DNA from 4 places in the Ectobacillus soli genome. Region 1 is predicted to be linked to each of the others. Evidence: riboswitches for the same ligand, from Rfam matches in the RefSeq annotation. Region 1 holds a riboswitch; each other region holds the start of a gene.
What was found. A riboswitch is a leader RNA that binds a small molecule or an ion and turns the genes downstream of it on or off. The one in region 1 is predicted to bind S-adenosylmethionine.
Positions count from the first base shown of each region.

Region 1 (3,119 bases):
ATAATAAAACAGGAAAAATCGTGCCAAGCAACCATTTGGAGCTATTGCCGGACGTCTTCGCCTTCTTTGCGGGAAGTGAAACGACAATTGTTTTTTCACTCATTTGTAATCCTCCTTTTTATTTCACTACTTCCTTCGCGAAAGAAGGCTGAATTAACTCATCAATTGTTTTTTTCGTATCCGTATTTGGCGGAATAATTTTTTCTTTAAGAAGAACAGTAGATGCTCCCTTTAAGGAATCCTTCACTGCATCATTCGGAATAGCATTTGAGAAATCACTGCGTTTTAATTCTAGTTTTGCAATTTCCGGGTCGAGCTTCGCTTCTTTTGCAAGAATTTGTGCTGTTTCTTCCGGATGCGCAAGTGCCCATTTTCTTGCATCTTCATAGGCTTCGAGTACAACTTTGACATAGGCTGGATATTGCTTTGCAAATTCACTTCGTACGTGAAGGAGACTGTACGTATTCCAATCAACTTGTCGTTTAAAGAGTGTTGCTTTTGATTCGAGTTCTACTTTGGCCATATGCGGATCCAAGCCGGCCCACGCATCAATTTGCTTAGTTTGAAGAGCAAGTGCACCGTCCGTATGCTGCAAGTTAATTAACTGAACATCCTTCGAAGACAAACCTGCTTCATCTAGTGCGCGCAGTAAGAAAATATGTGGATCTGTTCCGAATGTAGCGGCAACCTTCTTGCCCTTTAAATCTGCAACTGATTTTACGGATGAATCAGGTAGCGTAACGAGTGCGGTCCATTCTGGCTTCGACGCAACATAAACACTCTCAATCGGTGCTCCCTTTGCCTTCGCAATTAGTGCTGCACCTCCTGCAGCAGAACCAAAGTCCACACTGTTACTATTCAAAAATTCTAATGCCTTATTACTTCCTTGACTTAATACATATTTAACTGGAACTCCGTCTTTCGCTAATCGTTTTTCTAAGAAGCCTTGATCTTTAAGCACGAGACTTAGCGGAGAATAATACGCATAATCGATTCGAATTTCCTTTGGCTTTGCGGTAGCTGCGTTTGATTGGCAGCCCGTGATCAGTAGTGTGAATACAAGTAGAACAACTGCAATGATTTTCTTCATGTAACTTCCCCCTTGTTTTTGTCCCCATTTCCAAATAAAAAAGTCGACCTCATCTAGATAAGAGGTCGACTTTACATACCAGATCGTCCCTCTCATCTTTCAGAATAAGTATTCTGCTGGAATTAGCACCGTTTGAAGCTTTCGCATTCAATGGTTGCCGAGACATCTTAGGGCCAGTCCCTCCGTCTCTCTGGATAAGAGTGTTATATTTAATTATTATTAAACTTATAGGTTTTATTATATTTATAGTTCACAGAAATGTCAAAATATTTTTTTGCTTATTTAAATTAACTGAATAATGAAGATAAAAAGCACTAACAAAAAAGAGAGATTCACTCTCTCTTTTCCCTTCTCATGGTACCACGTTTCACCATGATCCTTTACCTGCATATGAAGCGCCGCTTTTATCGTTTGATTTGGAGATGTATCAGTGAGTCTGTTACCACCTGTTACGAGAAAAACGACCAATAGGCTGACACCTACTACCTATATCAAATTTTTTAAAGCAAAGCCTCTTTCTCATACGATTTTTTCTTTGCCTCATGACTTGTTAAGAAGTATGCACTTGCTTGTTCAAAAAAGCTGTGACGATGTAACGCTACGGCTACCATATCGCAATATTCTTCCACATACTTCCAAAGCCCTTCTTTTTTAAAGTAAAGGATAGCCTTACGTACCGCTTGCTCTAGTCTTTCGACTGGATATACGGTTACGACTGCTTTAAGAACGGAAAAATGATGCTTATATTCTTCATCACAAGATTTCATTCCTTCTGAAATTAAATCTTGTGCTTTACGATCCATGCCAAGCTTATTGTATTCTCTCGCAAGGAGAAACATTGTTTTCGGATTATCTTTTACTGCCTCTAGCAAATACGGGATAGCCAAATTAGATAGGCCTTGTTCAGCATATAAGAATCCTAGATTGTGACTTACTTTTAGAATGAGTTTCTTCTCATCTAACTTAAGTAATTGCTTTAACGAAGTAAGAAAATAAGTTTCTGCTTGGTCGAATTGCTTTAATAAAATGCAACTAAGACCCAGAACATTATCGCAAGAAGCTATATTTCGTTCATATCCGAAATTCTCTAAATAAAAGTAGCGTGCATTCGTGATATAACGAATCGAGTCTAGCGGTTGGTGTATATGATAATAAAACGTACCCACGCGGTAATAAAATTCTGCTTTTTCCGCTCCATCTGGAACGAAATCAAGTAAGACTTCCGCCTTTTGATAGTGAATACGTGCATCGCTATATTGACCGTTGTTCATCGCATAAATACCTTTAAACAAATGATAGTAATAAGTAAGGAAATCATCCATACTACTTTCATCTTTTTCAATATTTTGTACGGAGGAATCAGCATGTACCAAACTTTTTACGAGAATGCTATGACGGAAATCGAGAAGTGAATAATAGAGGAGTACGTTTTGATTTTCTTCCATATAAGAAAGCTTTATCTCAACTTCACGTTTATACTCCTCAGCCTTATTCACATGCTGCGAACGAATAGCTTGATACCATTCATTTAATAGATTTGTGATGTATGCGCTACTAATTACTTGAACTGACATCGCAATCTTCCTCCCTTATATTGTAAAGGTAGATTAATATTAGCAAATAAAAGATCATATGTATATTATTTTACTAAATATTTTTCTAAATAGTAACTTTTATTATTATAATAAAAGTTTTATACGTTATATTCTTTCATTTTGCATACTATTTAAGATTATTTTCAGGGATAGGATTCCTTTTCTTCCAACCTATTTCATGTTACGATAATAACAATTTTGTAGACCTGTGTTAGGTTAGATAAGGATGATTATAATGGGAACTTTTTTGATTACCCTACTCGTAACGAGTTTTATACAGCTTTGTTCCTGTGTTGGTGTAATTTTATTAATTGGGTTTGTGCTAGGTTTTTTTCAAGATTTGTCGCGCAGATATTGGACGTCTACATTTGGACGAACTGGCTTTCTACTTACTGCTTGGATTGGAACACCTATTCATGAACTTGGTCATGCAA
Region 1 is NZ_JBGJZM010000001.1:1,919,290-1,922,408, forward strand. It holds gene ACAN53_RS09830 (ABC transporter permease) at 1-103, opposite strand, end outside; gene ACAN53_RS09835 (aliphatic sulfonate ABC transporter substrate-binding protein) at 119-1,090, opposite strand; SAM riboswitch class I at 1,180-1,291, opposite strand; gene ACAN53_RS09840 (hypothetical protein) at 1,373-1,558, opposite strand; gene ACAN53_RS09845 (response regulator aspartate phosphatase) at 1,591-2,664, opposite strand; gene ACAN53_RS09850 (hypothetical protein) at 2,921-3,119, shown strand, end outside.

Region 2 (3,119 bases), 1.5 Mb from region 1:
CAAACTCATTGACACTAGTTTGGTGAAATGTGCTTGTATTGTATATCGGTACACTCACTGCCCCTGTATGGGGGTCTACTTTGTGATTATTGTGAAGTAATAATGTTTGTACGGAATAGGATTCGGTCATGCTTCTACCTCCTTGTGAAGAGCAGCGAATGCTCTTTCTAGATCTGTCATTAAATCAGTGATATGTTCAATTCCTACTGAAAAACGTAATAGACGGTTACAAATTCCTCGTTGTGTTCGAATTTCAACAGGAATATCAGCATGCGTTTGTGTAGCAGGATAAGTTATTAAACTTTCCACTCCTCCAAGACTCTCAGCAAATGTAATTAGGGATATTGCTTGTAAGAATGGATTTATCCATTCTTCCCGTGCTAAACGGAATGAAAGCATACCTCCGCGTCCTGGATACAATACATCGGTTACTTCATTTGTTTTTTGTAAGTAGGATACTAATTGCTTCGCATTTTCTTCGTGTTTGTTCATTCGAAGAGATAATGTTTTCATACCGCGCATAAGAAGCCATGAGTCGAATGGACTTAATACTGCCCCTGAGGAATTGTGATAATAGGCTAGGGATTCGCATAATGTCTTTCCTTTTGCGACGATAAGACCGCTTAGCACGTCATTATGACCACCTAAATATTTGGTAGCGCTATGAACAACAATATCAGCACCAAGACGAAGAGGCTGCTGTAGAATAGGGGTGTAAAACGTATTATCAACGATGAGTAGCAGGTTATGCATATGAGCGATAGTAGCAATGGCCTCTATATCTGCAGTGTGCATAAGTGGATTTGTTGGAGTTTCCAGAAAAATGGCTTTCGTTTGTGGCGTAAGAGCTTTTTTTAGGTCAGAGAGATGCAATGTGTTAACGTATCTACATCGAATATTCCACTTTGCCTCATAATCCCGTAGTAAGCGAAAAGTTCCTCCATATAAGTCTTCTGAAACGATTAATTCATCTCCCGATTGAAATAGGGAAAGAAGCAGGGTAATGGCAGCCATGCCTGAGCTACAGGCAAAGCCTTGATCCCCTTCCTCTAATTCAGCAATTGCTTCTTCCACTATTTTGCGGGTAGGATTACCTGTGCGAATATAATCATAGCCACTTGACTGTCCAATGCCTTCGTGACGATAGGCGGTTGAAAAATAAACGGGAGGATTGACGGTTCCTGTCACGTCCTCACTTCTATTTCCGATTTGAGCGAGCTTTGTTTCTACAAATTTCATAGCTATCCCTCCTATAAAATAAAAAACCTTCTATAAGAAGAAGGTTTTAGTAACAGCACTTCTTCTTATCTGTCAAATTCAAAATGAATCTGCTGGAATTAGCACCTTGTTAACATAAGGTTAATGGTTGCTGAGGTGTCACTGGGCCAGTCCCTCTACCTCTCTTGATAAGAATATATGGAATTGTATAAAGTCTTTCTATAAAGTATATCAATATCGATAAAAAAGCAAACATTTTTTTGAATATTCGAAAGAAATAGTAAGAACCGTTACGTACGAAAATTATAAATTATTATTTTTTTCTGAAAATATATTGACGATTTAGCGTGACACGTGCTAAATTAATGGAAAATTGTATATTTACGATCTGGTAATTGTGAAACTCTTATCGAGAGTGGTGGAGGGATAGGCCCTATGAAGCCCAGCAACCTTCAAACAGGTGTTTGAAACGGTGCTACAACCTGCAAAACGATGGTTTTGCGTGATAAGAGGAGGAAAAATGTCCCCCTCTTCTTTTGTTGGAAGAGGGGGTTGTTTGGCTTGACGATAAGGAGCGTGGCAAATGGGCAACTTGAAAGAAAGACTTGGACAAGGAATATTGATTGGGGACGGAGCAATGGGCACGATGCTCCATTCATACGGTTTGCAGAGCTGCTTTGAGGAGTTAAATGTAACAGAGCCTGATCGAATTAGCGGTATTCATAGGCTTTATGTAGAAGCAGGAGCAGATGTGATTCAAACTCATACGTATGGTGCAAATGAAGGAAAGCTTCGTATGTATGGATTAGAAAATAATGTAAAGCAAATTAATCGTGCAGCGGTTCGGAATGCTCGAAAAGCAGCCGATTCGAATACGGTTGTACTGGGTACAATCGGTGGTATGAAACATATTGGATCAGTTATGACGACAGAGGTTGAACGAGAATTTATGCTCATGGAGCAAGCGAATACATTACTTGAGGAAGGGGTAGATGGACTTCTTCTGGAGACATTTTATGATGAGGTAGAGCTCTATCATGCACTTGGAGTATTACGTAAGGCTACGGATCTTCCAATTGTTGCGCAAGTAGCGTTACATGAAGCAGGACTTACACAAAGTGGTCGATATATTGAGCAAGTATTACTTGAATTGCAACAAAGGGGTGCTGATGTTGTAGGATTAAATTGTCATCTGGGACCTCTTCGCATGATTGAATCATTAGAAACCGTGTCCTTGCCAAATGAAGGATTCTTATCGGCATATCCGAATGCTGGGTTACCAAAGTATGATGATGGAAAGTATGTGTACGAAGGAACGGCAGATTATTTTGAACATATGGCAAAGGGGTTTATTGACCAAGGAGTTCGTCTTCTTGGTGGGTGCTGTGGTACGACTCCAGAGCATATTCGTGCTATGAGACATGCATTGGATGGACAATTGCCAATATATGAGAAACAGATTAAAGTTCGACCTACGCCTATTATTGTCACGCAGCCAGTTCCAGCAACTGATTCTAGTTTGTCAGAAAAGGCGAAACGTGAAACTACAGTCATTGTAGAGTTAGATCCGCCGAAGCAATTGGTAACGCAACGCTTTTTTGAAGGTGCAAAGGCATTAAAGCATGCGGGGGCAGATGCAATTACACTTGCTGACAATTCCCTAGCAAGTCCGCGTATTTCAAATATGGCAATGGGTGCGCTTTTGCGGCGATATGATATTCCTGTTCTTGCCCATTTAACATGCCGTGATCATAATTTAATTGGATTACATTCGCATTTACTAGGGTTATCTTCTTTAGGAATCCACGAAGTGTTAGCTTTAACTGGGGATCCAGCTAGAGTAGGTGATTTTCCGGGTGCTACATCTGTATTTGACGTTTCCTCATTCGAGTTAATTCGAA
Region 2 is NZ_JBGJZM010000001.1:401,819-404,937, forward strand. It holds gene metC (cystathionine beta-lyase) at 1-130, opposite strand, end outside; gene ACAN53_RS02060 (methionine biosynthesis PLP-dependent protein) at 127-1,239, opposite strand; SAM riboswitch class I at 1,302-1,413, opposite strand; SAM riboswitch class I at 1,622-1,730, shown strand; gene ACAN53_RS02065 (bifunctional homocysteine S-methyltransferase/methylenetetrahydrofolate reductase) at 1,802-3,119, shown strand, end outside.
Region 2: another riboswitch for S-adenosylmethionine. It lies ahead of ACAN53_RS02065 (bifunctional homocysteine S-methyltransferase/methylenetetrahydrofolate reductase); the one in region 1 lies ahead of ACAN53_RS09835 (aliphatic sulfonate ABC transporter substrate-binding protein).

Region 3 (3,119 bases), on a different contig from region 1:
TCTAGTACGTTTTCAAATTTGAATTCCAGCAGCATTTCCTTCTTGATAACATCACGAAGAGTTTTTTGAACACTTGTATCAATATCAATAAGATTAGTTATGGATACAGTTGCTGGAGAAAATGTAGTTTTAGGAGGAGGTAATGTTCCAAGAACAAATTGAATCTTCTCTGCTTCCGCATTCATGATATGAGCTAGAGCTAATTCCTCAAAAGCAATGGAAGCCAAAAGCAACGGAATTGTCTGTTTAGTCGAAAGGGAAATCGTCGGCGTAACACTAGGGATATTTGGAAAAGACAAAATATTAATCTCCTTTCAAGGAAACCGTTGAGTCTTCTTATTCTATACATAGATTTCCATTTTGTATTTGTACATTATTACTTGTACATTTCTATTTATATTCAATGCGTAATTATATGTAAGGGATAAATATATCAAGTTACTATAATTAGGTATCTGTAGGAAATATACAAAATATGCAGACAAGTTGTTAAGTAATATTGAAGAGATTACTAGACCTCTTATTTTACCTCCTTTCATTTGACTTTTTTTAAGTCATTTTAGAAAACGAAACAAAGCGTCCTCACAAACGTGAGGACGCTTTACACAAGGGTATATTCTAAAGTAATGAATGGCCGATGTCACTCTAGATAAGTTGTTACCCTACTGTTTTTTCAAGCGCTTGTTGTAGATCGTAAATAATATCGTCGATACCTTCCACACCAATGGAAAGACGAATTAAGTCAGGAGTAACACCAGCAGCTTTTTGCTCTTCTTCCGTAAGCTCTGCATGTGTTGTACTTGCTGGGTGAATAACAAGCGATTTTGCATCCGCTACATTTGCAAGAAGTGAGAATAATTCAACACTATTAATAAATTTCTTTCCTGCTTCTGCTCCGCCTTTGATACCAAATGTAAAGATAGATCCTGCACCTTTTGGTAAATATTTTTTCGCTAATGCATTGTATGGGTTTCCTTCTAGTTCCGGATAATTCACCCATGCAACTTTCGGATGATTACTCAAGAATTCAACTACCTTTCTCGCATTGGCAACATGTCTTTCAACGCGTAGTGACAACGATTCTAAACCTTGAAGGAAGCTAAATGCACTTTGCGGGCTTAGTGCTGCACCTGTGTTACGTAACAATTGAACTCTAGCCTTTAATGCGTATGCCGGAGCACCTAAATCTGCATAGATTAAACCATTGTAGCTTTTATCTGGTGTTGTAAAGTCAGGAAATTTACCACTTGCTCTCCAATCAAATGTACCACCATCAACGATGATTCCACCGATTGTCGTTCCGTGTCCGCCGATGAATTTTGTTGCAGAATGAACAACTACGTCCGCGCCAAATTCAATTGGGCGTGTAAGGTAAGGCGTTGCAAACGTATTGTCAATGATAAGAGGAATCTTATTTTCATGTGCAATGGTTGCTACTGCTTCGATATCTAATACATTGATTTTCGGATTTCCGATTGTTTCTGCGTACAGTGCTTTTGTCTTATCTGTAATAGCATTTCTGAAGTTTTCCGGATCATCTGGATCAACAAAGGTTACATTGATTCCGCTTTTTTTAAGTGTTGAATGAAATAATTCATATGTACCACCATATAAAGTACTTGCCGCTACGATTTCATCCCCTGCACTTGCAACATTTAGGATGGAATAGTAGATAGCTGCCATTCCAGATGCAGTTGCAAGTCCAGCTACGCCGCCTTCTAGCTCTGCAACTCTCTTTTCAAACACGTCTTGCGTTGGGTTCATGATTCTTGAATACACGTTTCCTGGTTCTTTTAATTGGAATAAATTCGCTGCATGATCGGCATCATTAAACACATAGGAAGTTGTTTGATAAATAGGAACAGCACGTGATCCTGTAGTTGGATCTACAACCTGACCTGCATGTACTTGTAATGTTTCAAAGCTTAATTTTCTTTCACTCATCATAATATCCCCTTTTCTAATTCAATTTGTATACAAAAAGACCTCTTTCATTGAAAACTGATGAAAGAGGTCTAGAAACGCAAGATTACCCTCTCTCATCTTTCGCCTCTTACTAAACAAAGCGATGGAATTAGCACCTTTTCAGAAAAATATCCCTGAAGGTTGCCGAGGTTTCATTGGGCCAGTCCCTCAACCTCTCTTGATGAGAAATAAATTCAATTTTTTTGAAAATAAAAAGCTGCCTTCCTATAAGGAAAGCAGCATAATTAACTTTAATAAGCAATGAAATTGCATTAAAATTTGCTATCGTCCCTTATCTATCCGATTTTGCAATCCGCTGGAATTGACACCACTACACTCTAAAAAAATGCTGGTTGTCGGGCTTCATCGGGCCAGTCCCTCCGCCGCTCTGGATAAGTTTTATTCTGTTATTGATATATACTATAAACTGAAAAAATAGAAATGTCAAAATATTTTTGAAATATTGACGTTTTAATTTTCAATTATAGAATAGAAATAAGGCCTTTTATTAATGAATCAGACATTTATACCTGTCAAAAAACTATATGATACCATATATTTAATGCAGGACGCTCGCGTAGGAGGTATTTATATTGACCGGCAATTCCCATTCTATAAGTAAAAAAGCAATGCATTTATTAAGTAAGGAAGAAGGATACGATGTTGACTTTAAACGAGAGATGAAGGGGATAAAACCCGAAGATTTAGTAGCTTTTGCAAACTCTCCCGTTGGAGGCACGATTCTTGTCGGCGTCGATGAAGGAATAGATGCAAGTGGACAACAGCATGGTTCTATCTATGGATGTCCAATTGGCGATAAAGAAAAACTAACGCTCCTCTCCAAAGCAGGTGAATGTCGTCCTCCTGTAGGTGTTGAAGTATTTATAGAAAATGAAGATTCAGACAAACCGTTTTACCGAATCGAAATTCCGAGCGGTCCCTATAAGCCTTATTGTACAAACAAAGGAATCTATCAAATTCGTGGTGATGGAAGAAACAATCCGATTACACCGGAAAAACTATTAGATATGTACTTAGAGCTACAAGGCAGTGCGTTTATTGACCGTTTTAAAAACGCAACGAAAGAGTTAAACGATAATTTACAACAAACAAAAGTCCAAGTAAATATTCTAAACCAAAATCTTGAGAGCATT
Region 3 is NZ_JBGJZM010000004.1:7,153-10,271, reverse strand. It holds gene ACAN53_RS15770 (hypothetical protein) at 1-299, opposite strand, end outside; gene ACAN53_RS15765 (homocysteine synthase) at 658-1,947, opposite strand; SAM riboswitch class I at 2,037-2,153, opposite strand; SAM riboswitch class I at 2,255-2,364, opposite strand; gene ACAN53_RS15760 (AlbA family DNA-binding domain-containing protein) at 2,559-3,119, shown strand, end outside.
Region 3: another riboswitch for S-adenosylmethionine. It lies ahead of ACAN53_RS15765 (homocysteine synthase); the one in region 1 lies ahead of ACAN53_RS09835 (aliphatic sulfonate ABC transporter substrate-binding protein).

Region 4 (3,119 bases), on a different contig from region 1:
AGGATGATAACCGTAATAATCATAACCACTGTGTCAAATCGTTGATATCCATACGTAATTGCTAAATCCCCAATTCCGCCGCCTCCGACTGCACCAGCCATAGCGGATGCGCCGATCAGACCGATGGTAGCAATCGTAAGGCTCAAAATAATCGATCCTAATGCTTCTGGTACAAGAAAGCGGAAGATAATTTGCCAAGGCGTTGCTCCCATTGCTTTTCCTGCTTCGATTACACCCGGATCGACCTCAAGGAGAGAATTCTCGATGAGACGAGCAATGTAAGGAGCTGCGAAAAAGATCAGCGGTACAATCGCAGCTGCTGTTCCAATCGATGTTCCAACAAGTAAGCGGGTGAGCGGAATGATAGCGACCATTAGGATGATAAATGGAAGCGAACGAAAAATATTAATAATGGTATTTAATATGGTGAATAATGGCGCATTCTCCATGAGATGCCCTTTGCGCATAATGACTAATAGTACCCCTAATGGAAGGCCGATAAGAGTAGAGAAGAGAAGTGAAATGCTGACCATTTGTAATGTTTGAATGAGCGATTCAATGATTTCTTGCGTACTAACTTGCACTTGGCAAAACCTCCTTGATAAGAATATTGGATAGATGAATAGACTGAAGCGCCTCGCCCACTTGTTTTGTATTTCCGATAAATTCAACAATTAAGTTTCCAAAGGCATTCCCTTGTAGCTCGGTAATTTGACCGAATAGAATATTGATATCTATATCGAATTTCTTCGCAATGGTTGAGATAAGAGGATGGCCGGCTGATTCACCAACAAAAACGATACGGTAAATCTTTCTACTTCCATTATTTTTCGCAATTACGTTTAGAATCGATTCTGGTATTTTATCGTGCATAACAGTGCTGACAAAGTTTTTTGCCGTATTCGTAGATGGATTAGAGAACACTTCGAAAACAGAACCCTCTTCAATGATTTTTCCATCCTCCAGAACAGCTACCCGGTCGCAAATATCACGAATGACATTCATTTCATGCGTAATTAATAAAATCGTAATGCCATACGTTTTGTTTACTTCTTTTAATAAATCTAAAATCGAGCTAGTTGTTTGTGGGTCTAAGGCTGAAGTTGCTTCGTCGCATAATAAAATTTTCGGATTAGTTGTTAACGCTCGTGCAATACCAATTCGCTGCTTTTGTCCACCTGAAAGCTGATCTGGATACTTGTTAGCTTTATCTTTTAAACCAACAAATTCAAGTAGCGCCATTACGCGTTCTTTTATTTCAGCCTTTGGTACCTTTGCTAAAATAAGCGGCATAGCGACGTTTGTAAAAACGGTTTTTGAATTAAGTAAGTTGAAGTGCTGAAAGACCATACCGATATTGCGCCTTACTTCACGAATTTGTTTTTCTGAAAGGGTAGTTAAGTCGTGATTGTCAACGAGTATGCGCCCGGAAGAGGGGACTTCGAGAAAGTTAACACAACGTATAAGTGAACTTTTCCCTGCACCGCTTAATCCAATCACACCGTAAATTTCGCCTTCCTTCACTTCAAGATTAATGCCATTTAGTGCTGTAATTTTACTTTGTCCGTTGTCGTACACTTTCGTAACTTCTTCAAATGTAATCAATGATCTCACTCCTTTAAATAAGTGCACTCCATAATTTTTATAAAAACTATGGATTTACTATGAATTATGGATATAGATTCTTATTTTTCTGTAGATAGACCTATTTGAGAAAAATAAAAAAGCCTCTTACATATAACAAGAAGGCGTTAGATAAATTTATCTCTTATCTTTCAAGCGCCGTAGCTTGTTGGAATTGGCACAGTTCTCGTTCCGTAAAGGAAAACAAGTCTGCTGCCGAGAGTTCATCGGGCCAAATCCCTCCCTCTCTCGAAATAAGAAAACATATATTGGATTTTAATGAAAATTTAATATACTTAGAATACATAGAATAATAAGGTTCGTCAATAGTCAATCCACAAAAGGTAAAATGAAAAAATAATTGACAATTAGTATATAAAGGAAATATAGTAAATGAAACACTTAATTCATAGTAATTTTATGTTATTACATAGAATTATATTCTTATCAAGAGAGGTTGAGGGACTGGCCCAATGACACCTCGGCAACAGGCTTTATAGGTACTGTGCCAATTCCAGCGAACATGAACTGTTCGAAAGATAAGAGATCCGATGCTTGTTTATGTGACTCTTCTTATCAAAAAGAAGGGTCTTTTTACATTTTATAAAAAATGGGGGATGTATAATGAGAAAATTTGGTATTATATTATCTGTTTTGGTACTTGTATTTGTTATTTCTGGATGCGGGAAGAGTGTTTCGAGCGAAAACAAAGTGATTAAGGTTGGCATTCGAAGTTCCGAAATCAAAACATGGAATTACATCGCAGACCTTGCGAAAAAGGAAGGCTTAACTGTAGAAATTGTAAATTTCAATTCAACCATTGATCCCAATACTCCGCTTAATGATGGAGAAATTGATGTAAATGCGTTCCAGCATATTTCCTATTTGGATCAGTTTAATGCTAAACATAATACAAAAATTGTCCCAATCGGTACCACAATTATAGCTCCATTAGGAATTTATTCGAGTAAGTATAAGAGTTTGAAAGATATACCAGATGGATCAAAAATTGCGATTCCGAATGATCAATCGAACTGGGGCCGCTCCCTGTTACTGTTACAAGAAGCAGGACTCATTAAAGTCGTGGATAATTTTAACGGAGATGGCGGGGCTGACAAAATTAAAGAAAATCCAAAAAAATTAGATATTGTTCCAGTCGATGGTGCAACTACACCGAGAGTCATGCAAGATGTTGCTGCATCCGTTATAAATAATGGAACGGCACTTACAGCTGGCTTAAAGTTAAAGGATTCTTTATTCCACGAAAGTAAAACGGCAAAGCCATACATTAATATTATTGCTGCACGTGAGAAGGATAAGGACCGTCCCGAGTTAAAGAAACTGGTTAGTATTTATCAATCTAAAGAAGTCACTGACTTTATTGATAAAACATACGAAGGGAATTACATTCCTACTTTTATTTCGTTAGAAGAGTTAGCTAAATACAAGGAGACATTTAAAAATAATAAATAATTATGATGGAGGAGGAGTCCTGA
Region 4 is NZ_JBGJZM010000005.1:29,931-33,049, reverse strand. It holds gene ACAN53_RS16670 (methionine ABC transporter permease) at 1-584, opposite strand, end outside; gene ACAN53_RS16665 (methionine ABC transporter ATP-binding protein) at 574-1,605, opposite strand; SAM riboswitch class I at 1,766-1,884, opposite strand; SAM riboswitch class I at 2,065-2,169, shown strand; gene ACAN53_RS16660 (MetQ/NlpA family ABC transporter substrate-binding protein) at 2,248-3,096, shown strand.
Region 4: another riboswitch for S-adenosylmethionine. It lies ahead of ACAN53_RS16665 (methionine ABC transporter ATP-binding protein); the one in region 1 lies ahead of ACAN53_RS09835 (aliphatic sulfonate ABC transporter substrate-binding protein).